Regions from separate parts of the Parashewanella sp. 2304DJ23-3 genome, predicted to be linked through region 3. Evidence: predicted binding sites of a transcription regulator. Region 3 holds the regulator's gene; each other region holds the start of a gene.
The links. The regulator sigma-54, encoded in region 3, starts transcription at its own class of promoters, with help from an activator protein. The targets are predictions, from matches to a motif close to GTTGGCACGNNNNTNGNNT.
Positions count from the first base shown of each region.

Region 1: the regulator sigma-54 is predicted to act here: its motif matches at 4,500-4,518, upstream of flgB (flagellar basal body rod protein FlgB).
Region 2: the regulator sigma-54 is predicted to act here: its motif matches at 5,400-5,418, upstream of fliD (flagellar filament capping protein FliD).
Region 4: the regulator sigma-54 is predicted to act here: its motif matches at 6,802-6,820, upstream of AC1EU2_RS06765 (YggN family protein).

Region 1 covers NZ_JBWQOH010000002.1:16,120-24,364, forward strand. Annotated here, with positions in the region: gene flgG (flagellar basal-body rod protein FlgG) at 1-506, opposite strand, end outside; gene flgF (flagellar basal-body rod protein FlgF) at 518-1,261, opposite strand; gene flgE (flagellar hook protein FlgE) at 1,446-2,831, opposite strand; gene flgD (flagellar hook assembly protein FlgD) at 2,932-3,627, opposite strand; gene flgC (flagellar basal body rod protein FlgC) at 3,637-4,065, opposite strand; gene flgB (flagellar basal body rod protein FlgB) at 4,068-4,466, opposite strand; gene AC1EU2_RS05995 (CheR family methyltransferase) at 4,605-5,435, opposite strand; gene AC1EU2_RS06000 (chemotaxis protein CheV) at 5,559-6,479, opposite strand; gene flgA (flagellar basal body P-ring formation chaperone FlgA) at 6,805-7,506, shown strand; gene flgM (flagellar biosynthesis anti-sigma factor FlgM) at 7,621-7,971, shown strand; gene AC1EU2_RS06015 (flagella synthesis protein FlgN) at 7,985-8,245, shown strand, end outside.
Region 2 covers NZ_JBWQOH010000001.1:863,556-871,800, reverse strand. Annotated here, with positions in the region: gene AC1EU2_RS03835 (ankyrin repeat domain-containing protein) at 1-230, opposite strand, end outside; gene AC1EU2_RS03830 (ribose-phosphate pyrophosphokinase) at 368-1,315, opposite strand; gene ispE (4-(cytidine 5'-diphospho)-2-C-methyl-D-erythritol kinase) at 1,383-2,237, opposite strand; gene lolB (lipoprotein insertase outer membrane protein LolB) at 2,243-2,848, opposite strand; gene AC1EU2_RS03815 (hypothetical protein) at 2,938-4,107, opposite strand; gene AC1EU2_RS03810 (flagellin N-terminal helical domain-containing protein) at 4,355-5,221, shown strand; gene fliD (flagellar filament capping protein FliD) at 5,490-6,809, shown strand; gene fliS (flagellar export chaperone FliS) at 6,815-7,195, shown strand; gene AC1EU2_RS03795 (hypothetical protein) at 7,164-7,487, shown strand; gene AC1EU2_RS03790 (flagellar hook-length control protein FliK) at 7,509-8,245, shown strand, end outside.
Region 3 covers NZ_JBWQOH010000001.1:1,228,116-1,236,360, reverse strand. Annotated here, with positions in the region: gene AC1EU2_RS05455 (KpsF/GutQ family sugar-phosphate isomerase) at 102-1,079, shown strand; gene kdsC (3-deoxy-manno-octulosonate-8-phosphatase KdsC) at 1,081-1,641, shown strand; gene lptC (LPS export ABC transporter periplasmic protein LptC) at 1,638-2,195, shown strand; gene lptA (lipopolysaccharide transport periplasmic protein LptA) at 2,182-2,739, shown strand; gene lptB (LPS export ABC transporter ATP-binding protein) at 2,736-3,467, shown strand; gene AC1EU2_RS05430 (RNA polymerase factor sigma-54) at 3,516-4,991, shown strand; gene hpf (ribosome hibernation-promoting factor, HPF/YfiA family) at 5,064-5,351, shown strand; gene ptsN (PTS IIA-like nitrogen regulatory protein PtsN) at 5,354-5,797, shown strand; gene rapZ (RNase adapter RapZ) at 5,794-6,645, shown strand; gene AC1EU2_RS05410 (HPr family phosphocarrier protein) at 6,638-6,907, shown strand; gene AC1EU2_RS05405 (AAA family ATPase) at 7,641-8,245, shown strand, end outside.
Region 4 covers NZ_JBWQOH010000002.1:189,485-197,729, forward strand. Annotated here, with positions in the region: gene AC1EU2_RS06740 (parallel beta-helix domain-containing protein) at 1-49, opposite strand, end outside; gene AC1EU2_RS06745 (cytochrome-c peroxidase) at 52-1,242, opposite strand; gene AC1EU2_RS06750 (c-type cytochrome) at 1,226-1,840, opposite strand; gene AC1EU2_RS06755 (helix-turn-helix domain-containing protein) at 1,977-3,023, opposite strand; gene AC1EU2_RS06760 (TonB-dependent receptor) at 3,147-5,762, opposite strand; gene AC1EU2_RS06765 (YggN family protein) at 5,956-6,762, opposite strand; gene trmB (tRNA (guanosine(46)-N7)-methyltransferase TrmB) at 6,941-7,657, opposite strand; gene mutY (A/G-specific adenine glycosylase) at 7,778-8,245, shown strand, end outside.

The DNA.
Region 1 (8,245 bases), on a different contig from region 3:
TGGTTTTCTGCTGCGCCGTTAGTTTTTACAGATACTTCACCTTCCGCAGACACGGTTATGCTGGTTGCATCTTCTGGAATCGTAATCGCAGGCTGAATAACATAACCCGCACCTGACGTTACAATTTGACCTTGGTCATCTAAACTGAACTGTCCATTACGGGTATAGGACGTACTGCCATCTGGCATTTGGACTTCAAAGAAACCAGGCCCTTCTACCATCAAATCTAACGAATTATCTGTGGTCAGCATGTTTCCTTGGGTAAACTGCTTTTGCGTGGCAACCACTTTGGTACCTGCACCAATGTTCAAACCATTAGGTAACTTGGTGTTATTTGCACTGATACCACCTGCCTGATTCACTGTTTGATAGAGTAAATCTTCAAAAACAGCTCGGCTTTTTTTATAACCAACCGTACTGGCATTGGCGACGTTATTTGAAATAACCGCAATATCTGTTTGTTGGGCGTCAAGCCCGGTTTTGCTTATCCATAATGCCGGATGCATGACATACTCCCCTAGCTCATTCTCATCATTTGAGCAGAAGCACGATCGTTATCTTCTGCCGTTTTCATCATTTTCACTTGCATCTCGAACTGACGCTGAATATCGATTAATGCAACCATTTCTTCAACGGCACTCACATTACTGCTTTCGATTGCGCCACTTTCCAGTGCTACATCTAAATCAATCGGTTGAGGCTGCCCCGACGAATGTCTGAATAACCCATCTTGACCTCGCATCAGCTCTGCTGTTTCAGGATTTACGAGTTTGATGCGACCAACTTGCTCTAACGCTTCAGCTGGTGCACCTTGAGGCCTGACGGTAATGGTTCCATCTTGGCTTATTTCTACTTTCTCGATGGGTAGCGGTAACACTATCGGACCGTCTTGCCCCATAATTGGGTTACCACGGTCATTTTGTAATAAACCCGTGGTGTCAAAACTCAAGCTACCCGAGCGGGTGTAAGCTTCTTCACCTTCTGCGCTTTGCACCGCTAACCAACCATCACCTTTAACGGCAACGTCAAGATCTCGACCTGTTGTTTTGATTGCACCGGATTGAAAATTGGCGCTAGGTTGCTCTGTCATTGCAAACACACGTGTTGGCAAACCATCACCAAAAGCTTGCATTGAGCGAGCTTGCGCCATATCGGCTTTAAAACCATCGGTATTTGCATTGGCTAAGTTATTGGCACGAACAGCCAATTCAGCCATATTTTGTTTAGCACCGCTGGCGGCGATATAAAGCAGCTTATCCATTACTCAATCCGTCAAAACTTAATACTTATGATGAATAAAGCATCGAACGTGCCAATTGATTAGAGCCGAGTGTTTATCGGCTATTTACTAGTCTAAAAAGAAAAAAAATGAAGTGATATTTTAAAAAGAGGAAAGCCATTGCCGCGGAGGCAATGGCTTTAATGTAACAAATAAACTTTATGATTTATTGAATCTGTAAAATCGTTTGTTGCAGTGTACTGTTAACTTCCAACGTTCTCGAGTTAGCTTGGAAGTTACGCTGTGCTGAAATTAAATCAACAAGCTCAGTCGTTAAATCAACGTTTGATTGTTCAAGAGCTGAAGAACGAATGCTGCCTAGCGTACCACTGTTAGCTTCACCCGCTAGTGCAGGCCCTGAATCTAAACTTGAGCGCCAAGACGTATTACCAACCTGAGTTAACCCTTGCTCATTCTGGAACCTTGCCAATGCAACACGTGATAATGGAATGGTTGAACCATTACTGTAACTTGCATTAATCAGTCCATCAGCCCCAATTTCAACATTCGTCAAACGACCGACAGTCGAGCCGTCTTGGCTTAACTTGGTGACTTCAAACGGTGCCGCAAATTGCGTTGGGTTGTCAAATTCAATGTTCAAGGCCTGTGTACCATCAGCACCTAATCCAAGTACGTTAGCGCCAGTAACACCTAATGGTACCGTATTAATTGTTGCTGGTGTACTACCCGTATAACCACCGACATTATCAAATGTCAGTACAGCGCCTTGCCAGTCAGTAGCAGGCACGCTATCTGGCTTCGTTGCTGTAGCATTTCGAGGAGTACCATCAGGGATTCCATTCTCATCCACATCAACATCATAAGTAGCAGTAGCACCAGCAACATCTACTGGCTCACCATCAACGGCATAGAAGGCAACCCAATTGTTTCCATCATTATGGGAAGCATTTTCAGGCTTCACAAAGTACGTTGTCATTACATGCGGCTCACCTAGTGAGTCATAAAATGTAATTGATGTTGAGTTATTAAACGTTTCAGGATCTTCAGGGTCAAACGCCGCTGGATCTTTAGAGTCTTCCGCAACATTCAGGTTCATTTGCAAATCAATTTTAGTCGATTGCTCAGGTCGTCCTGCGGTGTCAGGAATTCTAACAGGTTCAGTGGTTGTCAAACTCACTGATGTCGAATTACCGTTTTTATCTACTGGAAAGGTTCTTAAAAAGTTACCCGCTGAGTCAACCATAAAACCATCAGAATCCACTTTAAACGCACCAGCACGAGTGAATGTTAAATCCTGTGAATTTTGATCTGAAGAGGTCACAAAGTAGCCACCGCCACTGATCGCCATGTCAAGTGCGTTGTTGGTAAACTGCAAACTACCTTGATGGAATTGCTGAGCAACTTGAGTCGTTGTCACCCCACCACCAACATTTGTTTTACCGTTCGAAAAAATTGAATTTGCATAAACATCAGCGAACTCAGCACGTGATTCTTTGAAACCAATGGTATTGGCATTTGCAATATTATTGGCGGTAGTGTTTAAGTCCTTTTGTGCGGCTTCAATGCCACTTAAGGCGATGTTGAACGACATAAGTCCCCCTGTTCTGCATCAAGATTTAACTGGCGAATCCTCGCCAAATTCTTATTCCAAATATGAAAAGTCGGTTTAATCGGCTTTTCTTGTGTTCTTTCTAAGTTTCTGAAACGGCTAACACATCACTCAATTTAACGGCACTTCCGCCTGCCAAATTAAGGATGGCTCCAGTCTGAGCAGTACCCAGTGAAACGCTACTTACGTGTGCATAAGTTGAAACTGGCAAATCTTGTGTTTCACCATCAACAATCCCGCTGGCTTTTAAGGTGTACTCACCTTCTGCAACAGGGTTGCCGTTTTTATCTTTCCCGTCCCACTTAAGCTCGATATTGCCACCGTCGCTACCGTCGGCTTCGAAGGTCGTGATCAACTGACCTTTACTGTCTTCCACTCGAACGTTAATCGTTTCAACTGGCGATGTTGTACTAGCCACACCTCTAAGCTCTGGATTTGTGGCTGAAACATTACCCGAACTTGTTGGGATCAAAACTTTGCGTCCAACCAAACTTGAAGCTTGAAGCGCTTGGCTTGAGCTCATAGTTTGATTCAAGTTCAAAATTTCTTTGTTTAAGTTACCAATCCCATCAACAGTTGAAAATGACGCCATTTGCGCAATCATCTGATCGTTATCAACAGGTTTAAAAGGGTCTTGATATGCCAACTGCTGAGATAACAAAGAAAAGAAATCATCTTGTGTCAGAGACTGATTGTTATTCGGCTCTGGCGTTTCCGATTGCTCTGGCAGCCGTAAACTGTCTAAAAAAGGGTTACCTGTAGAGTTAATGTCATTCATAACCTACTCCTACTTGCCCATTCTCAACGTTTGCTGAAGCATGCTCTTGGCAGTATCAGCAACTTGGGTGTTCATTTGATATGTTCGAGACGCAGAAATCATGTCAGCCATTTCTTCCATCACATTAACGTTTGGTTTGTAAATAAAACCGTCACCGTCAGCCATTGGATGATCTGGTGAAAATTCTTTAATCAGTGGCTTGTCGCTTTCAACAATGCCTTTTACTGCAACTTTCATTGATGACTGGTTTCCCTGCATTTGAGAAGCAGAAGCTTTATCCATCTCTGCTGCAAAAATAGGGTGACGTGCGCGGTATGTTTCATCAATGCTGCTGGATACCGCGTCTGCGTTGGCAATGTTACTCGCAGTCGTATTTAGGCGAACTGATTGTGCAGACATACCTGAACCTGCAACATCAAAAATATTAAATAAACTCATAATTATTCACCCCTTATCGCTTTCTTCATGCCATTAAACTTGCTTTCCAAAAAACCAAGTGACATTTGATATTCCAAAGCGTTTTCCATGAAAGAAGCTTGTTCTGTTTGCATGTCCACTGTATTGCCATCACCAGTGTCTGGTTGGTTAGGAATTCGATAGCCTGTTTCGGCTTGCACTACACTTTGAATTGAAAAGTGCTTTTGGTGAGTGCCACCTAAACTGACGCCTCTTTGTTTTGACACAGCGCTTCGCATCGCTTGTTCAAAATCGACGTCTTTTGCTTTGTAATGAGGTGTGTCTGCATTTGCGATATTGCTGGACAATACCTCTGCACGCTTAGCTCTTACGCCTAACGTATGCTGATGAACACCTAATGCTTTATCGAAACCAATCGCCATAAAATTGCCTTTACAATGGACTTTGCTTTGTAAATGCAATACGTATGCCAATAAAATTATGGGAGTGAAATTTGAATGAAAATAGTGCGGATATGAATAAAAGAAAAGCGAGATAAACCCGCTATACAACCGGATAGATTATTTTTTACGATAAAAAATACCTGGATTGCAACGAATCATGTCAAATTCGTCCGTCAAACCAGTGATAGACTCAGAAGCCCCAAGAAACAAGATACCATTTGGATTAAGGGCGGCAGCGAATTGCCGTAAGATATTAGCCTTTGCCTCTGCTGAAAAGTAAATCAAAACATTTCGGCAAAATATCACATCAAACTTGCCAAGTATGCTGTAACTTTCTAGCAAGTTATGGCTTCTGAAGTTCACTAATGAGCGTACTTTAGGTTTAACTCTCATATTGCCAGACGGTAAGTCATCAAAGAATTGACGCTTTCGTTCTTCAGACAACCCTCTAGCCAATGCCAGGCTATCATATTCAGCTTGAGCACAGCGCTCTAACATCGTTGAGGATAAATCAGTCGCAGTAACAGTAATGCCACGACCAAAACTGTTCGCTTTTTGCTGTTGGTATTCAAGGATACTCATTCCGATAGAATAAGGTTCTTGTCCTGAAGAACAAGCCGCAGACCAAACTTTGATTGGCGTTTTTTTGGCATCCATTTCAGGAAGTACTTGCTTAACAAGCAACTCAAATGGATAACGATCACGAAACCATAAGGTTTCATTCGTTGTCATTGCATCAATTGCATCAAGTCTTAGTTGACGTTCAGTAGGCTCCATCGAACGCTTAACCACATGAGAAATACTTGGCAAATCATATTTTCCCATCAAAGGCGCAAGTCGACTGCGTACTAGATACTGTTTATTGTCACCTAATACAATTCCGCTTTGCTTTTCTAAAAAGCGGCGAAACTTTTGGTATTCATCATCTGCAAGTGTGCTATTTGGCACCGTACCATCCTAAGTTTTAATACAATTGGCATTCAAGTTTGCCTAAGGCGCTGCTTTATACCTTAGCTTCTGAATCAATTCAACAACGAATTTAATAGTGTAATAACACTAATATAATTTATGTTACAAGCTTAGTTGTTTATTCACTGCTGAAGCTAATTCATCTGGATTGAATTTTGCAATAAAATCATCAGCTCCAACCTTTTGCACCATCGCTTGATTGAATACGCCACTCAACGAAGTATGCAAAACAACTTTAATATTTTTCAGCTTTGGATTTCCTCGGATTTCGGCCGTTAATGTATAACCATCCATTTCGGGCATTTCGATATCTGAAATAATCAGAGGAATATCACTTGATAAGTCTTCACTACCTTCCGCTTTATGCTTGAGCATATCTAACGCTTCGCGACCATCTTTTGCGGTTTCAATATTCAAATTAAGAGAAGAAAGTGCTCTTACAATCTGTTTACGAGCGACTGATGAGTCATCAATCACTAACACGTTATATTGTTGCTCTCTATCTATTGTCAGTTGCTCATCAATCTCTTTACTTATCTCGGTTTTCACAGGGGAGATTTCGTCTAGAATTTTTTCTACATCTAAGATCTCTACAAGCTCACCTTCTAACTCAGCAACAGCCGTTAAATATGAATTTTTACCTGCACCGGTGGGAGGAGGCATAATACCTTCCCAGTTCATATTAACAATACGCTCAACTGAGGATACGAGAAACCCCTGAACACTTCGGTTGTATTCTGAAATGATGATAAAGCTCTTATCGATGTTCTCGATTGGTTTCCCACCAGTGGCAGCACTTAAATCAATAACTGAAATCGTCGTACCACGAATATGAGCAATTCCGCGAACAAATGAATTGAGTTTAGGAAGAGATGTTAAGGGTGGACACTGAAGCACTTCCTTGACTTTAAATACATTGATTCCGAACTTTTGAGAATCATCAAACTTGAATAACAATAGCTCTAAACGGTTTTGACCAACAAGTTGAGTTCGCTTGTTTACCGACTCGAGAATACTTGACATAGCTCTGCCTATCCTTAACAACAGTCCATGTTTTGATGGCATAAGCCTCTAAAACAAGAACAAAATCTAAGTGTCTTCGCAATTATACCTTTTGCCATTAAGATGAATCAGTTCCGTTGCATCTTTATAAGTTCGCACATCTCATTTTTTAACGTAAAAAATGGATATGCTACACAATTGTAAATATTTAACGGAATAAACTCCAATAACTTTACAGTATATTGTTAAACTATAACCATACTAATTATGACGTAGAGTAAATAAACATTTACTTGCACGCACAAAGTATAGGCATATTTTTATATATCGACAGAGTATTAAAAAAATGAAAGTCAGTTTTTTTTTATTTATTGCCATGATGGTTGCTTCGCCTTTTACTTACAGTAAAGTAAATCCTTACGTTCCGACGTTACAAGACATTTCTAATGCTGCTCAGCGTGCCGTAAAAGACAAAATTATTCCCGCAAAAAACGCCAAAATCACAATCACACCTCAAAATATTAACGAGCGATTTAAAATACCACAATGCATCTCTCCTATTTTGGCAACTTTAGTAACACCAAAACTCAAGAGAAATAATACCGTAAAATTGAGTTGTAAAACGAATCACTCCTACCCTTGGCAAGTCTACCTGTCTGTAGTAGTTAAGACTCAATATCAAGTTGCTGTGCCCACTAAAACTCTAGCGGCAAATGAGTTAATTGACGCTTCGAAAGTGACATTGAAATATCTTGATGAGAATTCTGTCCGCGGGACACACTTTGACACGTTAGAAGCAATCATAGGAACAAAAACCAAAAAAAGAATTGCTAAAAATCATCCAATCTTTTCGCAAAATATATGTTTTGTTTGCAAAGGAGACTCAGTGAAAATCGTTGCTAGTACGAAAAGTTTTTCTATTCGAACTACTGGGACAGCAAAAACTGATGGAAATTTGCACGACACCATTGAAGTTATGAACAATCACTCAAATAAAACCATTAAAGCTCAAGTAATTGGGATTGGCGAAGTTCAAGTCAGGATGTAGAATATACTCAATGGTATCTTTGTAAAATTAAATTGGCTTTTTTGCTAAAGCTATATTTTTATCTGTCGATATACCATATAGACTATTTGATCTTTTTATTGCTAGGGCACAAAAATGGCTATCGATACAAATAAGCTAAACAGCAATTTATCGGCACGCATGCAAACAAGAAAGGCTGCGAATCAGTCCTCTGTTTCTGAGCAAACCACTTCAAAACCTGAAGCGAGTAAAGCTCAGAAAGGTGACTCTGTTGTTATAACGGCTCAGGCTCAACAACTTCAAAAGATGCAAACTAAGTTATCTTTGATGTCTGATGTCGATCAGAAAAAAGTATCTGAAATTAAACAGGCTATTTCAGAAGGACGCTATTCAATTGATCCTCAGAAGTTAGCAAAAAATATTTCTAGCTTTGAATCTGAGTTGAATGACCTGTATAAAGATAAGCAAAATTCAGTTTCTGAGTAGTCGTTGTATAAAAATGGAACAACCAGCCCAACTTCTTGAACATCAACTTAATTTACTCAATCATTTGATTGAAATAATTAAAAATGAAAGTGCAGCTCTTTCTGAACAAGACACTGACGCCTTGCTCATTCTTGCTGAAAAAAAATCAGAGTGCTTAACACTGCTTCAATCTAATGATACAAAATTAAGCCTTCCAGAAAATGCTCAATTGATTAAACAATCTGAAGAGCTTCTTGGCCAAGCTCAAAAAGCCAAAGCACTATTGGATGACTGC
Region 2 (8,245 bases), 360 kb from region 3:
TTTAGTTCTTGATGTTTGCTGTGAAATTGGATCAATTTGAGTTTAACTCCCCCACCTTCGATGCTAGTAGAGCACAATCTTTGTGTATAAGCCTGACTATTAGGTTCGTAAAATTCAACGACGACATGTTGCTTGTTTTTCGCAATTAGGCTTAGTTGACTTAATGATAGAGTGCTTAAACTGTGAGCTTGGTAAACTTTATTGGGTAAGGCAGATAAAGGCTCTGACATATTGAGAATAAGTAGTGTCGACAGAGAGTTATTTTAACTTTTACAGTATGATATCTATAATTAATTTTTCTTAATAGTAATAAAAAACCCGGTACTTTATCGATACCGGGTTTTCATGTTTAAGCAGAAAACAATGATTAGTGCTTAAACATCGCAGAAATGGATTCTTCATTGCTAACGCGGCGAATAGCTTCAGCAAGAACTGCAGACATTGTTAGCTGAGAAACTTTACTTATTTTTTGCATTTCAGCGCTCAGTGGTACAGTGTCCGTAACGATAACTTCATCAATCACTGACTCTTCAATATTCTTCGGTGCGTTACCTGAGAATACAGGGTGAGTCGCATAAGCAAATACGCGCTTAGCGCCGTGCTCTTTAAGTGCTTCAGCAGCTTTACATAGCGTTCCGCCAGTATCAATCATGTCATCAACGATGATGCAGTCACGACCTTCAACATCACCAATGATGTGCATAACTTGAGAAACGTTAGCTTTAGGACGACGCTTATCGATAATCGCTAAGTCAGAGTCATTCAACAGTTTTGCTACTGCACGAGCGCGAACTACGCCCCCAATGTCAGGAGAAACTACTACTGGGTTTTCAAGCTCTTTTGCAATCATATCTTCAAGTAGAACTGGGCTACCGAATACGTTGTCTACTGGTACGTCAAAGAAACCTTGGATTTGCTCAGCGTGTAAGTCACACGTTAATACGCGGTCAACACCAACACTTGATAAGAAATCAGCAACAACTTTCGCTGTAATCGGTACACGAGCAGAGCGTACACGACGGTCTTGTCGAGCATAACCGAAGTAAGGGATAACCGCAGTAATACGACCTGCTGATGCGCGACGAAGTGCATCAACCATTACAATCAATTCCATCAAATTGTCATTAGTAGGTGCACAAGTTGATTGGATGATGAATACATCAGCTCCACGAACGTTTTCATTGATTTGAACACTGATTTCACCATCACTGAATCTGCCTACTTCGGCATTTCCAAGTGAACAGAATAAACGGTCGGCAATCTTTTTAGCGAGACTAGGAGTGGCATTCCCAGCAAAAAGCTTGATGTCGGGCACGGTATGAACCTCAGGTGTTGGCTTATTGTTTCAGTAGATTTGAACGTGATTTTCAAACCTACCCAAATTAGTTTATTTCAGCTAAGCAATCTAAAACAGGTGAACGATTTAAGCCTTTAGCAACAAATCCACTAAGATCTGCTGGCAGCTTTGCGAACACAGATAGAGCTTGCTGTTCGTTATCGAATTCAGCAAACACGCATGCGCCTGTTCCTGTCATTCGAGACGGCGCATATTCTATCAGCCAGTCTAATGCCTTGGCAACTTGAGGGTATTTGTTTACGACCAAAGGTTGGCAATCATTCTTCCACTCAATTGTGAATAAATTATCAGCATTTACTCGAGGCGTACTTCGATGTAGCTCTGGAGCTGTAAACACTTCTACAGTGGAAACATGCACATCAGGTGTAAGCACGAGGTACCATTTTTCTGGTAATGAAATCGGATTTAAAATTTCACCTATACCCTCAGCGAAAGCAGAAAAACCCCTAATAAAAACAGGTATATCCGCACCAAGTTGAATTCCAATGTAAGCGAGCTCGTCAGTTGACAGGTTCGTTTGCCAAAGCTGGTTTAAGGCTAATAAGGTGGTTGCGGCATCTGATGAGCCTCCACCAATTCCACCGCCCATTGGCAGGTTTTTTTCTAATGTTATATCTGCGCCATATGCAGTTTTTGTTTGTTGTTGTAATAATTTTGCAGCTTTTAGAATTAAGTTATCGCTGGACGCAACAACTTGATTTAATTCGGAGTGAAGATTTAATTGCTCGTCGTTTCGTTTGGTAAACTCTAAGAAGTCTGACTTATCAAGAAACTGAAAAACGGTTTGCAGTTCATGATAGCCATCGGTTCGTCGACCATTAATGTGCAAACATAAATTGAGTTTTGCTGGTGCGGGAAGTTTTAATGTGTGTAATGTCATGTTTTTCACTGTGTTACGGCGAGCGCTTGCCATTCATTGATTTGAACTTTTAAATCAAGTTCAGGTTGTTTGACTTGAAGCAGTCTAGGAACATTTGCGCCACTTTGTTGTTGCCAACTTTTATACGTGAGCGACCATTTTGTTCCATCTAATGAGATTAATGCTGATTTGGGGTTACCATCTGAGTCGAAATTGCTAATGAGCTGTTTTTGATGAATTTGACCCGTGATCCAATAAGGAAATTGATTTACGGGAATAGACCAACCAGTAAGCCTTCGTAAAAGTCGCTGTGCATCAGTGCCTGTGTGAGTTTTACCATCAGCAGTCAAAGTGACGTTGTTTGGTTTAGCATCAAGAGATAGTACCGTTGTACCCAACATTGTGGTAAGAGTGAGTTGATCTCTATTGGGTTCATGAAGCCAAAAAAGATTAGTGCTGACTTTATCTTGTGGGGTTTTAACAAGTAGCTTACCTTTGAGCTCCCAAGCTTGGGCTTGTTTAACATCAGAGACTTGAGTGGGTAATAATGTTGTTTTTGGCAACGAAGTACACGCACCTAACAAAACAATAGTAAGTGCGAGTACAAAATTTTTAATATTCAGAGGCAGCAATTTCAAGGTGTTAGTTCGAAAGTGAGTTTAACTGCAATCATAACTGCTTAGTGCGATAGATCAAAGCCACTTACTTTCGAATACATCAATTACATTAGGTAAGGTACTTCTTTATAATACGCCGCTTGTTTAAATATGGGGTTAATTGAAATCATGCCCATTTTTTCATCGTCTGACGTTTTCGATAAGAAGCCAACTGCTTTTATCAAATCGAAATACTGTTTAGATTTAATAATATCAAAGTTTAGTTTTCCAGCTTGATCGCTGACTTTAACGACCCCAATTTCACTTTTCATTTTTTTTAAGTCAGAAAACGCAATATCAAATTCATCCGGATGGTTTGGTACAGCAAGCAAGGCATAAATATCATTATCGTAATCAGAATTAGGTAAAGGTTTCTGGTTAAGTGTCAGTTTGTAAGTGGTCAACTTTCCTTGAGCAGGAGCCCCTGGAGAGAACACATATCGATTTAAACTAAGTTCCTGTGAACCTTGAGAAAGCGAATGGGTTGCGTTAAATGTGAGTGTGACGGTATTGGTATTTTTATCTGCTTGGTTAATTACAGGTAAGGAGGTATTTAATTGGCCTTCTTTAAAGGCGAAGTCAGGCTTGGCATTATTCTGATAAATATTTCTAATGAAATAAGATTGCCCACTGTAAGGCATAACAATGATCGATTGGTCTGCTCCATTCTTAAAAAATACCGTTTGCCCAGCATAAGTAATATTGTGAGTAGTACTTTCCGCTGTTAATGGTTGACCGTGAGCAAGATCATCATTACGCACAACGATAAGAGCGTGTTGTTGTTTGATTAACGAATGCTGATGATCGGGCAGTTCGCTGACATAATAAACATCATCGTAGTGCTGAACGATGTGTAGCGCTTTCAGTTGGGGATCAAATTGATAAACATAAAGGCTATCACCAACATTCACAGTTGAGCTTTGGTTGACGGCAAGAAATGAAGGTATATCGGTATCAGTATTTTCAATGAAACTTCCCCCTTGGCTAAACGTCATGAGATCTGAATTAGTGACTTTTATCTTGTTATGAGTTTCAGTATTGAGGAGGTACGAGGGGCATTTGGCACCTTGCTCACCGTAATTTCCAATGAAAAGATATTTTCCTGAATCACTCGTTGCGATATTTTGTGTGGCGCAACCTACTTTTTGATAACCATTCAGCATCGAATGAGATTGAGCCAAACATGGAAAAGCAACAATAGAGAAGCACATACACAGAAATGTGGCCTTAATCATAATATATAACCAGTGTGGTGATTTTTAATTAAGGTACATTTAATGAGGTAACATTTCGCTGAATAAAACGTCAATTGTCATTTTACGAGATACACTTTTATAAAACGTTCTATTTTTATTTATTGAAAGTATTAGTTTTTTATCTTTTTCTGATAAAAAATTTTAAATCGACTTTAGTTTGCTTTTTCCATGCCGTCTTTTTGTTGGTGAGACAAGAAAACAAATTCATTACATGGAGGAAGACACTATGTTGTCTGTTCACACTAATTACGCATCTCTAATTGCACAAAATTCAGTAACTAAAAGCAACGACATGTTGACTAACGCCATGGAGCGTCTATCGACTGGTATGCGCATCAACAGCGCTGCTGATGATGCTGCAGGTCTTCAAATTGCAACTCGTCTAAACTCTAACGTTGTGGGTATGCAAACGGCTAGCCGTAACGTGTCTGATGCAACTTCTATGCTACAAACGGCTGATGGCGCTTTAGATGAAGTAACTACAATTGCACTTCGCCAAAAAGAACTAGCACTACAAGCTGCAAACGGTGTGAATTCAGATGCAGATTTAAACGCATTACATGCAGAGTTTAATGAACTTAGAACTGAAATTACTCGTATTATTGGTGATGGCACAACTGCCAACCCTGGCACCCAATATGCTGGTAATGATTTATTTGGTACTTTAGATGGTGGTGTTGACTTTCAAATTGGCTCTTCAAGCACTGAAGTATTGACTGTAACAGCAGCCAGAATTGATTTAGCTGCGATTGATGATGGTACAGGTGGTGGTACAACCGTTAACCTTAGTACTGCAACTCTAACGACTAGCACTGGCGCTAATGATGCTATTGACGTTGTAGATGCATTGTTGAATGAAGTTGGAACTAGACGTTCTACGCTAGGTGCTAATATCAACCGTCTAGGTCACACAGCTTCTAACTTAGCTAACGTGACTCAAAACACTCAAGCTGCTGCTGGCCGTATCATGGATACTGACTTCGCTGTTGAGTCTGCAAACATGACTCGTAACCAGCTTCTAGTTCAAGCTGGTACGAACATTCTGTCTTCTGCGAACCAAAACACTAACTTGGTTATGGGACTATTGCGTTAATCATCAACTCGGATTGCAATCTTTCCTTCTTAGGCGCTATTTGGCGCCTTTTTTTATCCCTAAAGGAAAATAAATTAAGGGGAAAAACCATTTCCTTTTTGTAAGTTAGAGCGGAAGAAGGTTAGCTTGGTTTTAGATGGGATTGACTGTAATTGTTTGTTATTAAATGTTTTATTTTGTTGGCATGACTTTTGATGAGTAAACGATAAGAATAAATTAAATCTGCGCTCATTGATTCGTGTTGCCTTGAATCAAATGGAGGAATGTCATGGTTGCTGGTGCTGGTTTTATACCAACTGAAATATCAAGAAACTTAGTTAATGCTGAGCGTGCCTCAAGAGACCAGCTGTACTCAACGAGCTTTCAGCGTTATCAAACAGAGTTAAATGCTTACAATACGCTGGAAAAAAATTTAAAAAGTTTAGAAGGTAAACTTTCTGCTATTGGAGGTGACAGTTTTACAGCAAAGAAAGTCGATGTTATTGGCGAAGAGCTTACTGCGACTGTTACCAGCAGTGCACCACAAGGCACTTATGATGTGGTGGTGTCGCAATTAGCACAGGCTGAGCAATTAACTCGTACTTTTGGTAGTGAGACAGATATTTTACCAACAACGGGTCTGCTAAATATTCAACTCGGTGCCGATCCTGCAGATGCCATTAGCATTGATTTATCTGTGGTAAATGCTGGTGGTACAGAAACTGTTGCCGATCTTAGAGATATGATCAATCAACATCCTGACAACCCAGGTGTACAAGCCTCAATCGTTCGAACGGGTAGTAACGTCGAGCTGATGATGACCTCAAAAGATACTGGGGCTGAAAACACTATTGCAGTGACCTTAGATGGAACTGATTGGGGAATGACAACTCGTCAGGTAGCTCAAGACGCACAGTTTAGTATTAATGGTGTGGATATCAGCAGTTCCAGCAACTTTGTTGAAAACGTGATTGATGGCATTTCATTGGATATTGATAGTGTTCATGCGGCAGGTGAAAGCACAACTCTAAAAGTTAAAGCAGATACGGATACTGCCAAAGAAGCTGTTGAAGAATTTGTTACTGCTTTTAATGTACTTCAGAATCAAATCGGCTCACTTACTAGTGGGTTAGGTAGCGCAGCCACAGATACTGACTCAGAGTCAGTAGGCGTACTAAATGGTGATGCTTCAGTTCGTGCACTTCAGGGGAGGCTGAAAAATGTCTTGTTCGAAACTGCACCCAATGGCATGCGATTAGCTGATATCGGACTAGAGCTAGATAGATACGGTAAGTTAAGTATTGATAGTGAAAAACTGTCGAATGCATTACGTGATGATGCTGATGCTGTTGAAGCTTTATTTACTGCTGATGATGCCTACATAGACAAACTCGAAGCCGTTTTAGATCCTTTTACCGAATTTAATGGTTTTATTGATACTCGCCAGAACAATCTCAAAGATAGAACTGACCGTGTTGAGAGTGATATGGAACGTTTTAATCAACAAATGGAACAAAGATATCAGCTTTTGTTATCTCAATTTACTGCAGCTGAGGCGGCAATCAACAGGCTAAGTTCATCAAGCTCACTTTTTAGTACAGGAACATAAATTTAATGTTAAACGAGCAAGATCCTTTTAATGCTTATCAACAAATTTCGTTAGACGCCCGTGCGGCGTCTGCGAACCCACATGAAATGGTACGCATGTTGTTAGATGGTTTACTTGAAGAACTCGATCGTACTTCAGGTTACATGGAAAGAAAAAGTTTTGAAGACAAGGGTAAAAGCGTCAATAAATGCCTGAATATTGTCCACGGCTTAGATTCAATGTTGGACATGGAAAACGGCGGTGAAATCGCAGTGAGCCTAAACAACCTATATGACTATTGTAGTCGTCAGCTAGTAACGGCAAGTGTGCAAAACAGTATTGAAGAACTTCAACCCGTTGTGAAGGTAATTACAGATGTCAGAGCCGGTTGGCAAAACCTTAACTAATCAATTTCTGAAATTAGAGCTAGCTTTTAAAAAGTACGGTGTTCAACAAGATATTTCTAAGTTAGAGCAGGTAAATGACTTATTAATCGAGATTGTTGAAAAGTACGGAAAAGGACAATCCGAAGCTGAAAAACAGGCATTTACACGTTTGGGCAAGGCACATAAAAAAGCCATTGAAACGTTAGAGGCAACAAGACAAGAGCTGTCAAACAAAATGCAGCAGTTAAAAGAACAAAAAGAAGGGCTGAATGCCTATCAATTGACTGAATCAAGTCATCAGTTTAATCGATAGCAGTGGTAGGGCAGATCAATAATGGCAATAATAAATACGCTTCAAGTTGGGACAACATCTTCCTCCTCTATTACGGGCAACGGTACCACGAGTCAGTCGGTTGCGGGATTTTCACTGTTAGGTGGAAAGCTTGCTGCCGAGACTACCAGCGCAGAATCTTCACCTCAGAGCGAGTTAGATTCTATCTACGGTGCTCAAGGTGAAGGAGCTCAAGTTCTAGCGACACTTACTGACTCTACCATTCACACTCGTGATAAAAACACCCTAGGAAGTGCGCTAAATACGGCTGGAACTTTCGTTAATCAAGCCAAAGCCCAATCAGAAAAGAACAGCATGAATCACCTTCAGCAACCGAGTGTTGTGGGGGGGGCTTATGATGATGGATATGCTCAAGAAAACACGCTAACACAATCCATTTCTACTGGAGTGAATTCAGTATCGAATTCGCCAAGCAGTGTCGCAAATATTGAAGCCAGTCAGCTCAATCAGACACAACACCAACAAGCACCGTTTTCATTGGGTTTATCAAACAAAGCGTTTTCTCCCTCAGAGTCAAGTGGGATTAAAAGTGACACCATGCTCTCGCAAATGATGCTGCAAGGTGTTTATCGTTCTGCGCCACAACTGGCACAGCAGAACCAATTACAGATACAAAGCGTGGTTTCAGAGCTCAGTAATATTGAAAGTGCGTCATCTCAAGTTTCAAATATTCACACCCAAACATTGGCTTCTGCAAAGTCGAGTCAGTGGGGACCTAT
Region 3 (8,245 bases):
GCGAAAATGCGCATAATTGAAAAGATTCCGTTATGTTATTGTTTCTGTTTTCGCAAAAGAAAACTGAAATACTAAGTTGTTGTAATATCAAAGAGATGAATATGACCGATAGCAAACAACTCCGTAGTTGGGGTAAACAAGTCATTGATATTGAAAAAAGCGCACTTGAGAATTTATATCAATATGTAGACTCTGATGCTTTTACTGACGTCTGTGATTTAATCCTCGAATGCAAAGGCAAGGTCATTGTTATGGGGATGGGAAAGTCTGGTCATATCGGCAATAAAATTGCAGCAACATTGGCCAGTACAGGCACGCCAGCAGTATTTGTGCACCCAGGAGAAGCCAGTCACGGTGATTTAGGTGTACTGTCCGATAATGATGTCGTGATCGCCATTTCTAATTCGGGTGAGTCGAGTGAAATTCTGACTCTATTTCCAGTCATTAAACGTCTGGGTTTACCTTTAATTTCAATAACAGGTAAGCCGAAATCGACGATGGCAGTTAATGCGCAAGTTCATCTTTGTATTGGTTTACCTGAAGAGGCTTGTCCACTTGGGTTAGCACCGACTTCTAGTACTACTGCAACGTTAGTGATGGGGGACGCATTAGCCGTTGCTCTATTGCAGGCTCGTGGCTTTACGGCTGATGATTTTGCGTTATCGCATCCTGGTGGGAGCTTGGGACGTAAGTTGCTGCTTAAAGTTGAAGACGTCATGCATAAAGGCGATCAACTGCCGTTGGTCAGTAAAGATATGATCATCACTGAAGCGCTGTATGAAATTTCCCGTAAGAGTTTAGGTATGGCGGCGGTTGTTGATGATGAAAATAAGTTGTTAGGTATTTTTACCGATGGTGATTTAAGAAGAGTGATTGATGCCAAAGTTGATTTAGCGTCTGCAACGATTTCTGAAGTCATGACAGCAAACTGTATAACAGTCCATGAAAATATTTTAGCAGCAGAAGCGCTAAACATTATGGAACAAAAAAACATCAATGGACTCATAGTAGTGGATGACGCACAATGTCCGGTTGGTGCATTGAATATGTTAGATATGGTTAAATCAGGAGTCATTTAAGGTGACTGAAGCAGTAAAGCAAAGTCTATACGGTCCGATTTCACAGCAAAATTGGGATAAAGCCTCGCAAATCAAATTAGTGATTTTTGATGTTGACGGTGTGTTTTCTGATGGCCGAATTTATCTCAGTAACAGTGGTGAAGAATTAAAAGCATTCCATACTCGTGATGGTTTTGGCGTAAAATCATTGTTAAATGCCGGTTTTGAATTAGCTGTGATTACGGGACGTAAATCGCAATTGCTTGAAAATCGTATGACAGCCCTAGGTGTAACCAAAATTTACCAAGGTGTTGATAATAAAATTATCGCTTATCAAGAACTACTTGAGCAGTTAAACATTAAGCCACAACAAGTCGCTTATATTGGTGATGACATGGTGGATTTGCCCGTAATGAATCAAGTGGGCTTTTCAGTGTGTGTTGCTGATGGTCATCCATATGTTCGCCAAAATGTGGATATGGTGACCTTTACTCAAGGTGGCTATGGTGCTGTGCGAGAGCTATCGGATTTAATTTTACAAAGCCAAGGTTTATTTGAGTCTGCTCAAGGTATGAGTGTATGAATCGAGTAACGATTGCCATTGTGATCTTTTTCAGTACTGCTTTGTATCTGTACTGGCAGGTACAAGTGAAACAAGGGCAAAAGCAACAGGTGACTTCAAAGATAGAGTTGCCTGATTATACTGCGACTAAGTTAGATAGTGTTGCTTATGACGAAAAAGGGCAATTGAGCAGCCGAGTGACCGCTGAGCATATGGAACACTACCAAGATAAAGATTTAACGCTCTTTTCAAAGCCTGTGTATCTCATTTATGGTGACGACATTCATTCCCCATGGCGAGTAACGGCAGAACAAGGGCGTCTGCAAAAAATGCTGGGTAAAGTTTATCTTGATAACTCGGTTGAAATAAAAGCAGTTAATAAACAAGAGCCGCTTCAAAGTGTGATAACCAAACATTTGCAGATGGATCTAAAAACTAAGACCATGCAGTCAGATGAAATGGTTTACATTAAAGGTAACGGATTTAATAGCCAGGGCCGTGGGTTATATGCTGATTTTAATCAGGAAACGGTGCGCTTAAAAAGTCAGGTAACAGGAACTTATGAAACTAAGTAACATTATTATTTTTTCGTTGCTCATTGCAAGCAGTTCAGCTGTGATTGCAAAACTAAATGATTTGAAGCAACCAGTGAACATTAGTGCTGATGCTTCTCAAGGTGACATAAAGAAAAACCAAGTGGTATATAGCGGCAATGTATTGATCGTACAGGGGTCAATTAAAATTACCGCAGATGACATGAGTGCAACGAAAGATAAAAAAACAGGCAACGGCCAATTTATTGCAACGGGTAAACCTGCTAAGTTCAGTCAAGTTTTAGATGACGGTAAGTTAGGAGTTGCAAGTGCGACTAAGATTGCATACGAACAGAAAACAGGTGATTTAGTCTTAAGCGGTGATGCGCGTTTAGATGTAGGTGGCATAAAAATGCATGCGAACCTTATTCGCTATAATGTTGAAAATCAGCATGTTGAAGCTGAAGGCAGCGCTAACGGTAAAGATAAAGGCCGAGTGCAAACCATCATTCCAGCAGAAACTTACCAAGATAGCTTAAATAAAAAAGAAACATCGCCTAAGAAGTCAGCCGAGAAAAAACAATGACCCAAAAAACACTCACGGCAAAGCATTTAGCCAAAAGCTATAAAAGTCGGCAAGTTGTTAAAGATGTCAGTCTCACCGTTAAGACTGGGCAGATTGTTGGCTTACTTGGGCCTAACGGTGCGGGTAAAACCACCACTTTTTATATGGTTGTTGGCTTAGTTAAAAGTGACAAGGGTCAGATCTTTATCGACAATGATGATCTTACGCTTGACCCTATGCACCTACGTGCCAGAAAGGGCATTGGTTATCTGCCTCAAGAAGCGAGTATTTTCAGAAAGCTTTCCGTATACGATAACATCATGGCTGTATTGCAGACTCGTAAAGAGCTCTCTAAAGATGAGCGTGAAGAGCAGCTTGAACATCTACTTGAAGAATTCCATATAACACATATTCGTGACAATTTAGGTATGTCATTATCGGGTGGTGAGCGTCGTCGTGTAGAGATTGCGCGCGCATTAGCGGCAAACCCACAGTTTATTCTTTTAGATGAACCATTTGCTGGTGTAGATCCTATTTCCGTCATTGATATTAAGAAAATTATCGAGCAGTTACGTGAAAGAGGTTTAGGTGTATTGATCACTGATCATAACGTGCGTGAAACACTGGATGTGTGTGAGCATGCTTATATTGTAAGTCATGGTGACTTAATTGCAGAAGGTGCCCCTAGCGAGATCTTAGACAACAAACACGTAAGGGAAGTGTACTTAGGGGAACAATTCACGTTATAGTGAGCGGCATTGAAGCCGTAACAAGAACAAAAAGGGAATAGCGGTAACATGAAAGCGTCACTTCAGCTCAGGATGGGTCAAAGCCTAACCATGACGCCACAGCTTCAGCAAGCCATTCGCTTGCTTCAGCTTTCGACGTTAGAGCTACAACAAGAAATTCAACAAGCTTTAGAGTCCAATCCATTATTAGAAATGGAAGACGAGCAATTCGAATCATTAGAGTCGATTAAAGAACAACAGCTGCAATCAGAAGCCAAAGGTGAAGAACCAGAAGTTCCTATTGAAGACGCAGCAGTCGAAACGTCAGAAACCATGACTCAAGACTCAATGCCTGACGAACTTCCAGTTGATACAACATGGGACGAAGTTTATACCGCCGCCCCCAATTCCAGTTCCGGCGCTTTAATGCCTGATGATGAAACGTCGTTTCATGGTGAAACCAGCCATGGTTTATATGAGCATCTTGAATGGCAAAAAAACCTTACCCCTTTTTCTGATATCGATTTCGCCATTGCAACGGCGATCATTGAAGCCATCGATGAACGTGGCTACCTCACTCAAACAACTGAAGATATTCTCATCGCTTTAGGCGATCCAGAAATTGAGCTTGATGAAGTTGAAGCTGTACTTAAACGTGTACAGCACTTTGACCCAGTGGGCGTTGCTGCACGTGATGTCGGTGATTGTTTGCATATTCAGCTATCACAAATGGACGAGAACACACCGTATTTAGCGCAGACGAAGTTAATGGTTTTAGAATATTTACCATTAATTGCGACTCGTGACTTTCGCACTTTGATGAGAAAAACTAAGCTTAAAGAGCCACAGCTAAAAGAAGCGATTAATTTAATTCAAAGTTTAGACCCAAGACCTGGGTTGTCTGTAGGCCAAAAAGAAGATGAATACGTTACACCTGATGTATCAGTAATGAAGAAAAATGGCCGTTGGACTGTAGAATTAAACCCAAACACACAGCCTAAGATCAATGTGAATCAGCATTATGCAGCGATGGCTAAAGGGGCAAGAAATAAGGCGGATGGCCAGTTTGTTCGTGGACATTTGCAAGAAGCAAAGTGGTTTATTAAAAGCCTTGAAAGCCGTAACGATACTATTTTGCGAGTATGCAATGAGATTGTGAAAAAGCAGCAAGGTTTTTTTGAATATGGCCCTGAAGCCATGAAAGCGATGGTGCTTAATGACATTGCTGAAGAGTTAGAGATGCATGAGTCGACCATTTCAAGGGTGACATCGAAAAAATACATGCATACTCCTAGAGGGATCTATGAACTTAAGTATTTCTTCTCTAGTCATGTGGGTACTGAAGATGGCGGTGAATGCTCATCAACAGCTATTCGAGCTTTCATTAAAAAGTTAGTTGATGCTGAAAATACGAAGAAGCCATTAAGTGATAACAAAATGGCACAATTACTGAACGAGCAAGGGATTAATGTTGCACGTCGAACGATTGCTAAATATCGTGAAGCCATGATGATCCCACCATCAAATCAGAGAAAGAGTTTGTAAAATACCAATAAGAGTTGGTATAGAGAAATTTTGAAAAGTTAACCATTCAAATAACGCTAGGAGGCATAGGATATGCACGTAGAAATCACGGGACAGCAAGTCGAGATTACCGAGTCGTTAAAAGAATATGTGAACACAAAATTTGCAAAACTTGAACGTCGAATAGAACAGATCAATAATGTGCGCGTCGTGTTGAACGTTGAGCGTTCAAAACAAACCGCCGAGGCCAGAATTACATTGAATGGCAGTGAGGCATATGCAAAATCACAGCATAATGATATGTATGCAGCGATTGATATATTAATTGATAAAATTAATCGCCAAGTGATTAAACACAAAGAAAAGTTGATCAAACATTAACGATGGAATTACGCATCATCTTAAAGCCGGAGTGCACCACTTGTGCAACTCCAGGCAGTAAAAAGAAAGTTCTCGAACTTATCAGTGATCTTATCGCTGCGAAGTACCCAGAACTTTCGGCTCAAGAAATTTTCGAGAGCTTACTCAAACGCGAAAAAATGGGGAGCACTGGTATCGGCAACGGTATCGCTATTCCTCATGGTCGTATCGACAGCATTAAAGAGCCTGTTGCCGCTTTGATTAAATGTGAGCAGCCGGTTGCTTTTGAAGCAATTGATAAACAGCCAGTTGATATCTTATTTGCGCTGTTGGTTCCGTCAGATCAATGCCAAGAACATTTAAGCACGCTTTCTGCAATGGCTGAAAAGTTAAGTGACAAACAGACATTAAAGCAGTTGCGTAAAAGCCATGATGAAGAAGAGTTGTATCAGGTGATTACGGGATGAAGCTTGTTATTGTTTCAGGACGAAGTGGCTCAGGAAAATCCGTTGCACTGCGTGTGCTTGAAGATTTAGGCTATTACTGTGTTGATAATTTGCCTGTACCTTTGCTTGGTGATCTTATTTCTCAACTTAAACCGGATAATGAGCTCGTCGCAATCAGTGTCGATGTACGTAATTTACCAGAGCAAGATAAGATCCTTGAAAAGCAGTTAGAGAAACTTAATGATATCGAAATAAGTAGCTTTTTTCTGAATTCAAATGATCAAACACTCCTTAAACGTTACAGTGAAACGCGCCGTCTTCATCCATTATCCAAACATCATGTGACATTGCCTGAAGCGATCAAATTAGAAGGTGAGTTATTAGCACCGATTTCTAAGATGATGGATCATTATATTGATACATCTAGCTTAAATATTTACGAGCTGAGTGATCGAGTTCGTGAAATTTTACTTGGGCAAGTTGAAAAAGATCTCGTGATAAACGTTGAGTCTTTCGGTTTCAAGCACGGAATGCCGAATGATGCAGATTTCATGTTTGACGTTCGATTCTTACCTAATCCGCATTGGGAGCCTGAGTTAAGACCGATGACAGGGCTTGATTTACCTGTGCAGGAGTTCTTACAACGTCAACCGTTAGTCAATAAGCTGATCTGGCAAATCACTAATTTTATTGAAACGTGGATCCCGCAATTAGAGCGTAATAATCGCAGTTACCTCACCATTGCGATTGGTTGCACAGGTGGTCAGCATCGCTCGGTGTATGTCACAGAGCAAATAGCTCGTCACCTTTCAGCAGGCAAACATAATGTTTCAGCGAGCCACAGAGAGTTAGATTCTGCTGATGCTTAAACGAGAAGTTGTTATTGCCAACAAGCTGGGTTTGCATGCCCGTGCGGCAACCAAACTTGCCACGTTGGCGGCGACGTTTGATGCGAGTGTCACCCTTGAGCAAGGCGACAAGTCGGCTTCGGCTTCCAGTATTTTAGGTTTGTTGATGCTTGAGAGTGGCATGGGTAAAACCATTTCTGTGATCGCTGAGGGTGATGATGCTCAAGCTGCATTAGATGCGGTTTGTCAGTTGATTGAGGATAAGTTTGAAGAAGGGTGTTGACGTCTTTTAGGCTTGCTTCTTATTAGCTTAGTAAAACTTCTGAGAAGTTTATAAAGTCGTGGAGTTGCACTCCACACCGCCCAAAAGGGAGCTCTCCAGCAAGCTCCCCTTTGGATTCCCCAGTGCCGCCCCGCAAAGTTAAACGTTATTCCTCTTATGATAAAAAATCCCTAACGCTTTCGATGGTGCATCCATGCACCTCGAAATCTAGCGCCGCATCCATGCTGCGCTTACGTTATTTTTCACCAACGGTGAATAACAACTTTGCCATGGGAATAGTCGTCGCCTGCTAGGTTTTCGAAAATTCACCTGAATAAATAGTTACACAGTAGTTTACTCAAATGCTGTTTAAGGGCTGAATGTTCCCGTCGAAGCTGTTGAGGATATGGTTGAATATAAAATGGCGTGAGCCCGACAGGACGTCGGGCTAGGCTCTGGGGTACATGGATGTACCATCAGAGCCGTTAGTCATTTATTCAACTATATCCGAAATGTTCAGCTTCGCTGGGGCGGCATGGGATGATGCAAGAAGGGATTTGCTGGAGAATCCCTTTTTGCTCCGGTGTGGTCGGAAAGACCACGACTTTTAAAGTGCAGAGCACTTTCAACCATATTTGCCAAGTAGATAGACACACTATTAAAATGTTATGACAATTGAGTCCATCAATATAATGAGATTTCCACGAGAGTGGAGTATGATTACTTATAATATAGATAGTTAAAGGTACATCTGTTGAAAGTATTGAAGTTAAGTTTTGAGCAATCTAAACCTAAGCTAATAATTGACAATGTAGAGTTTGGTTCGTTGAATGTGTTAGTTGGCATATCTGGAGCTGGTAAAACTACAATTATTGTAGGTTTAAAAAAGCTAGTACAGATTGCTCAAGGAGCCAAAAGCCATTCATTTAAATGGAATTTAAGCTTTAAAGATGATCTTGATCGTAGTGTTGAGTGGTCTGGGGAGCTATCACCTCCCTCGTCTGTAACGGATGAAGGCGTTGAGTATGGACATTACCTTTCTGAAGTTTTAAAGATTGATAATGTAGAAATTATATCAAGGTCAGAAGATAATATTCAGTACAACGGTTTAACACTACCTAAGTTAGACTCACTTACTAGCCTGATTTATCAGTTTAGAGATGAAGAAGAAATCGTTAATGTTTATGATTCCTTAAATTCAATGACAATCGTAGATGTAGATTCGAATGATTTCTCTAGGCCAAAAGTCATACCTCTAGTTAACTCTAAAACTCATGAAGAGATTATTGATTCTGAATTAAATAATATCGAAGAAATATCTAGGAAGTATAAAGGTATTAAGTGTAGAGAAAAGATATA
Region 4 (8,245 bases), on a different contig from region 3:
CAAATGCACCAACGATAAGCAGTGGAACCAAGACTTTTTTGGTATCCATAATTATTCTTCTCCATTCTTTGTAATTTTAAATCCGTTTCGTTGTTGTTGAAAATCCGAGTCAATAACAGGTAAACCAGAAGGCACACTCGTTGGTGTTTGTGGGGTTAAGCTTTCATCTTCTAATGCACCAAGAAAAGTGACGATAAGATCGATTTCTTCATCCGTCAGGTTGGGCTCCCAAATGTGCCAGTGCAGTTGAAGCTTTTCTCCCTCTGGTACTGCATGCCCTCGCCCTTTGTTATAAAACTCAACGGAGTCTCGTAGCTTCTCAAAGTGGCCTGCGTGCATGTAAGGCGCCGTTTTTGTAATATTCCGCAGCGTGGGAACTTTGAAGCCTCCCCGTAACTTTTCAGAACCAAATGTTTTTTGTGCGCCAATATCTCTTGGCGTACCTTCTGGTTCAGCCACACCAATAACCGCTATCTGATTGTTAGTGAATAACGGTGGCTGATGGCATTCAGAACAGCGGGCGACGAATGAACGAAAGATGTTATGCCCTTTAATTTCATCTTCCGTTAAAGCTTGATGATAGCCATGTGCATATTGGTCATAGCGACTGTTTAAAGAAATGAGCGACGCTTGAAAGGCTGACAGTGCGGTGTAGATATTATTGAGTGAAATTGCGCTTGATTGTGGAAACGCTTGCTGAAATAACAACTGATAATTTTTATTTCCGTTGAGTTTCATCAAAAGTTTTTCTGGCGTGTTTCCCATTTCTTTCGGGTCGAACAAGGGGCCTTCAGCTTGTTCTTCTAGCGTGGTCGCCCTTGCGTCCCAGAAGAATTTATCCAGAAAGGCCATGTTCCATAATGTTGGAGCAGAGCGGCCAACTTTTTTTCTTGTCACACCTACACTTCTATCCAGTCCATCAGCAAGCCCTTTGTCAGGACGATGACAGCTTGCACAAGACAGCGAGTTATTCTTAGATAGAATTGGATCAAAAAATAAGTATCGTCCTAGGTCTATTTGTTGAGGCGTAAAACCATCACGGTATTTAGGTAATCCGGTCTGCGTTCCACCGACACCGCGATCTTGAACCGAATCATAGAATTGATAACGAGTAACCAGCTTGCACACACCATTAACGTTTTCAAAACTGGGTGGGCAGTTGGACGATAACGTCATGGCGTGAGCTGACGCTATATTCATAAACAACAAGGTAAGTGTGAAATACTTAAAGCTTCGAAACATAATGTAATATATCCCCAAGCTCTTTGTCGTTGACGATTTTTGACATCATCGCCATTTGACGACCCGCTTTATCTTCTTGAGCGTAACCTCGAATGCCCGTCTTGAAGTGATTCATTTGGCGTTGTAAATATTCAATATCTAGCCCAGCCAATCTAGGTGCTGAAAACACTTGGTTTCCCTCAGCAACACCACCGTGGCATGCGCCACATTTTGCTTGATAATAACGATAGCCATTCATGTGCTCAGAGCTGGTGTCGACGGTATGAGTGGATATAGGCATTTCTGATATGTATTTTGAGACAGAAACCATTTCATCACTTGAAAGTGACTGGGCAACGGGCTTCATTTGTTGTCCCAATGTGTCTTGGCGATTACTTCCTCGGAATCCAGCTTTGAATGCATTGAGCTGTTTCTCTAGATACCAAGATTGCTGTCCCGCTATTTGGGGGGTATTGAGTACAATATTCCCCTCGCCATTCACGCCATGGCAAGCCACACACTTTTTATAGGTATTCTGCCCTTCATTTGCGGAGCAAATGCCTACAGTTTCAAACAAGCAAAAACTAAATAACAGTATTATTTTTTTATTATTTTTCATGTAGCAGTCCATTAAGCAACACGTCACTTTGGTTACTATATGTACTGCAAATAATTAATTCCGACGGATAAATAAAAAAAGCTGACGAATTCTATAAATCGTCAGCTTTTATGAAACTACATGGTGTTAAATTCGACTAGCCAATTGCGTGTTTTCGATACTCTGTCGGTGTTTTCCCGTGCGTTTCTTTAAAGGCTTTATTGAATGAACTCAGAGAGCGAAACCCACTTTCCAGTGCCATGGTTAATACTGGGATTTGATTATTTTCGACTTGCTCTAATTGTTCGGTCACTTCTTTAATTCGATAGTAATTTAAGAAGTCATTAAAGTTACGATAGTTCAATTCACCATTGATGATGTTTCTCAGCTTATATTCATGAATGGACACATGCTTAGCCAGCTTTGCGATTGTCAGCCCTTCTTGCTGATAAAACTTATCGGTTTCCATGGCGGTCAAAATCCGCAGCAACTCAGCTCTTGGTTTCTCTTTTAACTGATTTGATTCAGGAACGTTAGGCTCTTTTGAAGCAAAAAAGACTTCATACTTAACATCAACCAAAAAGAAATTAATCATTGTGACTAAGCATACTAACAATGATGCTTTTATAGGCTCAAAAACAGGCCAATTCAGTTGTAATACTTGTTCAAAGATAATAATAAAACCAATATAGATTGCCGCTAAGCTCAGTACTGCGCCTCGAATGTATCTCCGCTCTTGTACTAAGTCGTCTCTCCAATTCGCTAGCGCCATGGTCAGTGCGTGTAAAAGTAAACTGAGCTCTACAAAGATTTGGATGTAATTGAAGGGTGAAGCTAAAGACACGCCTTTGCCCATCTCAAGGTTTAAGGCTGCTGAAGTACCATTTACAATCACAGGAAATAACAGCGTACTGGATGCAATCATATATTGGCTGAGCTTAATTCTTTTACTCTCGCCAAACACGCTATTACTGACTAACCAAAATGCCCCTATGAGTGCATTTCCCGTTATAAAATCAATAACAAGATAAATATCCTTAACACCAGGTACGGAATACAAACGTCCGATCACATAACCGCAGCCACAAAGCATCAGTAAAATAAAACACCAAACCGGCTGACTACGAGGGAATCGTTTTAATAAAATTAAAACGCAAAAAAACATTTGTGCGAAAGCGAAGTGATAGAGAAAAGTCGACAGCATTCTTGCTTTATCTTTATAGTAATTCCATTCCTAAATTTACTATACAGATATAAAGCAGGATTTTACAATTTTGTTAAAGCCCTCTAATACGCCTTTAGAAAGAGGGCTTTATATTCTTACCTGTTAAAAGGCAAATTTCACATCAAAGCCGAATTCGACGCCACGATTTATCCGACCATATGGCGTACCCAATACATCCGCAGTCAACCCACCAACAGCGAGCATTTGGCGATTATCGAGTAAATTTTTACCCCAAATGCCCACTTCTAAGCTCTCATCTTCAATCGCCCAACTCAATCGAGCGTTTAAATCTTTTGTGTCTTCAAAGAAAGACGGAATAGCTTTCTTGTAATCTTCGAGTCCTGGTTCATCAGCATTGGTATTTTCAACAAATACATAATCTAAATGTAAACGACTATGGCCTGCACCAAAATCAGGCATCCAGTCCATCGACACGGTATAGTTGGTCGCAGGGTCAACATCTCGAGTACTGGCTACAACTAATGTCCCTTCACCATTATAAAACTCAGGCGACGAGATTTGAGTTTCTCGATATTCAGATACCAAACCAAAGCTTAAGTCTTCTGAAGCCATCCACTTAAATTCAAACTCAAGACCTTTGATCTCTCGGTCGTCATTAATGATGGTCGGAATCGCTTGAGTAAATCCTGGAGCTTTCGAGTCAACGGTTCTTTGGAAGTTATCAAGTTCTAAATAATAAGCACTGACATTGGCAACAAATACATCATTGATTAATCCCTTGTAGCCAACTTCATAGTTCGTTGTATCTTCAGGTTTAAATGAAGTTAAACTTGGTGTTAACGAGTCGAACCCGCCTGACTTGTACCCTGTAGAATATGAAGCAAAAATCATATGATTATCAGCGAAGTCATAACTGGTCACTAAACGACCTGTCACTTTATCCCATTCATCTTCCGTCTTTAAATTAACTTGTTGGAAAATTAAGTTATTGACTCCTGGTCGGACAGAAGTAAAAGTCGTTTCCGGGATATTCCAACTGAATGTTTTCTTATCACGTGAGTATCTAAGGCCAGCAATGACATTCCAGTTTTCGGTGATTGAAAAGTCAACATCGGCGAACACACCCCAGTTAGTGAAGCTCCCTTTATTATTAACGGTTTCAGTCCAAAACTTACCCGAATGACTTGGCCCAAAAACTTCAGCAATGCCTAATGCCTGAGCAACGGCGTCGTAGGTTATATCTCCTGAGAACTGAACAATTTCTGCCGTTAAAGGCTGCCCAGGCATACCAATTGCAGCCATAATATCTTCAGCAAAACCGAGTGCGGTTAATGCTCCAGCCCACTCTTGTGGATTCCAGATATGATCCAGAGGGAAACCACTGCTGCTATAAAGCTGCTGAACAACGCCATCAAACGTTGCCCCCTCCCCAAAAGCCGCAGCAGCATGCGCATCAGAATTACCACCAAGTTGAGCTGCAAGTTGTTGCGCCATGATCCCTTGGATACGCTGATTTAAAGCACCCGTAGTCAATCTTTCGGCTGTATCAGCGGTTAAATTAAGATCGGTAGTTTGGTTCACCGACTCTTTTGAATATGAAAAACCCGTTACTAGATTAACTCTATCTGTCGAATAATTTACCTGAAGTTCTGTGTAGAAAATATCTGAGTCTTCTTGATTATTAGTATCAAAATAACGTGTGATATCTCCCGTACCGTCTTCATCTTCACGATTGTTGGTGTCCCAGTCTCGGTAACTCACAATGTACTTTAGTGACCACTCATCATTAAACTCATGGTTTAATTTTGCATTGACACCATACATATCTCTAGATTCTCCGCCTTTAAATACGTCGTTTTCAGCTTTAGACGCAAATGGTGTCTTCCCCATGTTATAGGCAAATGGGCTTACGCCAACCGCCATAGGAGGCGCTTGGTCTAAATCGTCCCAATCGTAAGAAAATTGTAGATTTGTGTGCTCTGATATATCCCATAAAAATGCAACTCGGGCAGCATTATGATCTTTAGCACCTAAATCCCACTTTTTATATTCGCCATTCCAGACAGTATCTGCGACATTTTCAATAAAACCATCTTGTTTATTGGTGATCCAGTTCGCTCTTAAAAAAAACGTATCGTTGATTGGAAAGTTCACCATGCCTTCATAACGCTGTAAATTATCTGTTCCCCATGTGCCTTGAAGAAAGCTTTCAAACTCAGCGGATGGCGAATTAGGGACGATATTTACGACTCCCATTGCAGCATTACGCCCAAAGAGCGTCCCTTGAGGGCCTTTTAGTACTTCAACACGAGAGAGATCTGAGAATATGACGTTTTGCGCCGCTCTTGGCATATAAACATCATCATAGAAAGTCGCTGATGATGGATCACCACCTGCACTGATGTTCGGGCTGGATACACCTCTTATGGCTACGCTGGGTTGAGTTGCATTCTTATCATTGAACTTAAAGCCCGGAATAAACTTATCGATACCACTTAAGCCAATGGATTTACTTTCTTCTATTAGGTCGTTATTTACCGCACTGACCGTAACAGGAACTTCTAAAATACTTTGTGAACGTTTTTGAGCTGTAACCGTAATGATTTCAATATCGCTATCTTTATTTTCAGCCAACGCTGAAAAGGAAAATGGTGACACAAACAACGAAGCTAAAATGGCTTTAGTCACCAAGTTAATTGATGGATTAGTTTTTTGATGATTATTGCTTTTTTTATTTATTGTTGACGAGCGCAGCATTCAATTTCCCCTTTATCATTATTCGAACTTCCAGTTCACTGCTTTACCTTATTTGAGCATCGTCTTTTATGCCTACGCTTTTAATCAAAAACACTTACGTAAACTTAAAACAGACTGACGGATTTTTAAAAAACACAAAAAAAGGCGCATAAAGCGCCGAAGTTGGGATCAAGCAAAGCTAAAACATAAGAAATTAAAACGAGATATTCTTTCCACCATTTGATGTTGTTACAGCAACTGGGAAATCGGATATTTCAGGAATCGCATCACGAACTTTCGCTTCTAAGACAGCAAGTTCTTTGAAGTCTTCGCACATTGCATCGGCTTTATATTCCAATTTTTGTGCCTTTGCTTCTACTTGTGATTCGATATCTTTGCCCATCTTTTCCATCTTTTGCTCAAAGCTTGCAATCTTCTCGTCAAAACTGCCACCTTCTGAGGATATCAACTGACTGCCCAGTGAAATCATTATGCTACCAATTGAATTCTTAACTGCATCTTCGATTTCTTTTTCAAACTCTTCATCAAAAGCATTATCGAGTGTTGAATCTGTCGCCCCAAGGTAAAACTCACTACCATCTTGATAAGCTACTTTTGCGATACGTTGTTCAAGACCTTCCATCAATTCATCAATTTTATCAGCAGCGTCATCACCAAGAAGCGAATTCATTGTAATAGAAACAGCACCCGAGGCCATTTCCATTGCATCATTGACTAAATCAATAACTTCTGGGACTTGAGCATACATTTCATCAGAATACTGATTCAGTAACTGCACCTGTCCACTGTCCAGCTTGATTTTCTTTCCATCAACAAAAAGCTGACTTTGTTCTATGCGGTACTTTTCAGAACCATTGTCACTTACAACCATCATATTGGGTTTTATGGCTAAGTCGTAATTCAGAGAAACGTTACAGCCGTCACTGTCATGCGCCATTACAGAACCAGCAGTTAATGAAGACGTTATTAATATTGCGGTAGCTACTTTATTCAATTTCATGAGTCAGTCCCTTTTGTTCCATTTTGATTACACTAGGGATAACAGAAACTGTGCCAATTAGGTTAAGGTGCTGTATTAATTGGATTTAATTAGTTTTAGATGAAAGGAGTCAGATGAGGTAAAAATTAGAATGGCTAAGAGTTGGTAATATTCACCAACTCTTAGTAAAAGGGAAAGCTTATTCGGTTTTTTCGAACATAAGGTCCCAAACACCATGACCTAAACGATGACCACGAGCTTCAAACTTTGTGAGAGGTCGATGATCAGGGCGCTCAACATAGTTAGCTGTTTTAGACTGATTTTTGTAACCTTCAGATGCGTCCATCACTTCAAGCATATGCTCAGCGTAATTTTCCCAGTCAGTCGCCATGTGGAAAACACCACCAACTTTAAGCTTCTTACGAAGTAATTGCACAAATTCAGGTTGAACGATACGACGCTTATGGTGACGCTTTTTATGCCACGGATCAGGGAAGAACAGTTGAACTCTCGCTAAAGAACCATCAGCGATTGAGTTTTCTAGCACTTCAACCGCATCATGATGATATACACGTAAGTTAGTTAAACTTGCTTCTTCTGCAGCCATTAAGCAAGTACCAACACCTGGCTTGTGAACTTCAATACCGATGTAGTTTTTTTCTGCCGCCGCTGTAGCCATCTCAACAAGAGAAGCCCCCATACCGAAACCAATTTCCAGAACGGTGTCAGCGTCACGACCAAATACTTGTGACAAATCGATAGCTTCAGGGGAATACTCTAATCCCATGCTATCCCAGTTTTTTTCAATCGCTTGAGCCTGACCTTTGGTCAAACGACCTTCACGTAAAACAAAGCTTCGTACCTTTCTTAGGTATTTGCCTTCTTCGTTAAATTCAGCCGTTGTAACTTCGCTCATGTTTGCCCCGACAAGTATTGCTGTAGTAAAGAAAAGGGCAGCATTATACCCTTACCTAACTAAGTTGCAATTTTACTGTCTCCCTTGTGTTAAATATTGCGGCTCGTTACACTTCTTACCATGAAAAAAATTAAAACATTTTCCCAGCGTATCATCGATTGGTACGATCTTTTTGGACGTAAAACGCTTCCTTGGCAACAACATAAATCCCCATATAAAGTATGGATTTCTGAAATCATGCTGCAACAGACTCAAGTGACGACAGTTATTCCTTATTTTGAAAAATTTATGTCGAGTTTTCCTGATGTCATTTCGCTTGCTAATGCTGAGCAAGATGAAGTACTGCATCACTGGACTGGCTTAGGTTATTACGCACGAGCTAGGAATTTACACAAAGCCGCACAAATCATCAGAGACAAACATCAAGGTAGTTTCCCTACACAATTTGATGATGTGATTGAATTGCCTGGTATTGGTCGCTCAACAGCAGGCGCCGTTTTATCCTTGTCTCTCGGAAAGCAATTTGCAATTTTAGACGGCAACGTTAAACGTGTTCTTGCACGCCATGATGCTATCGAGGGTTGGCCG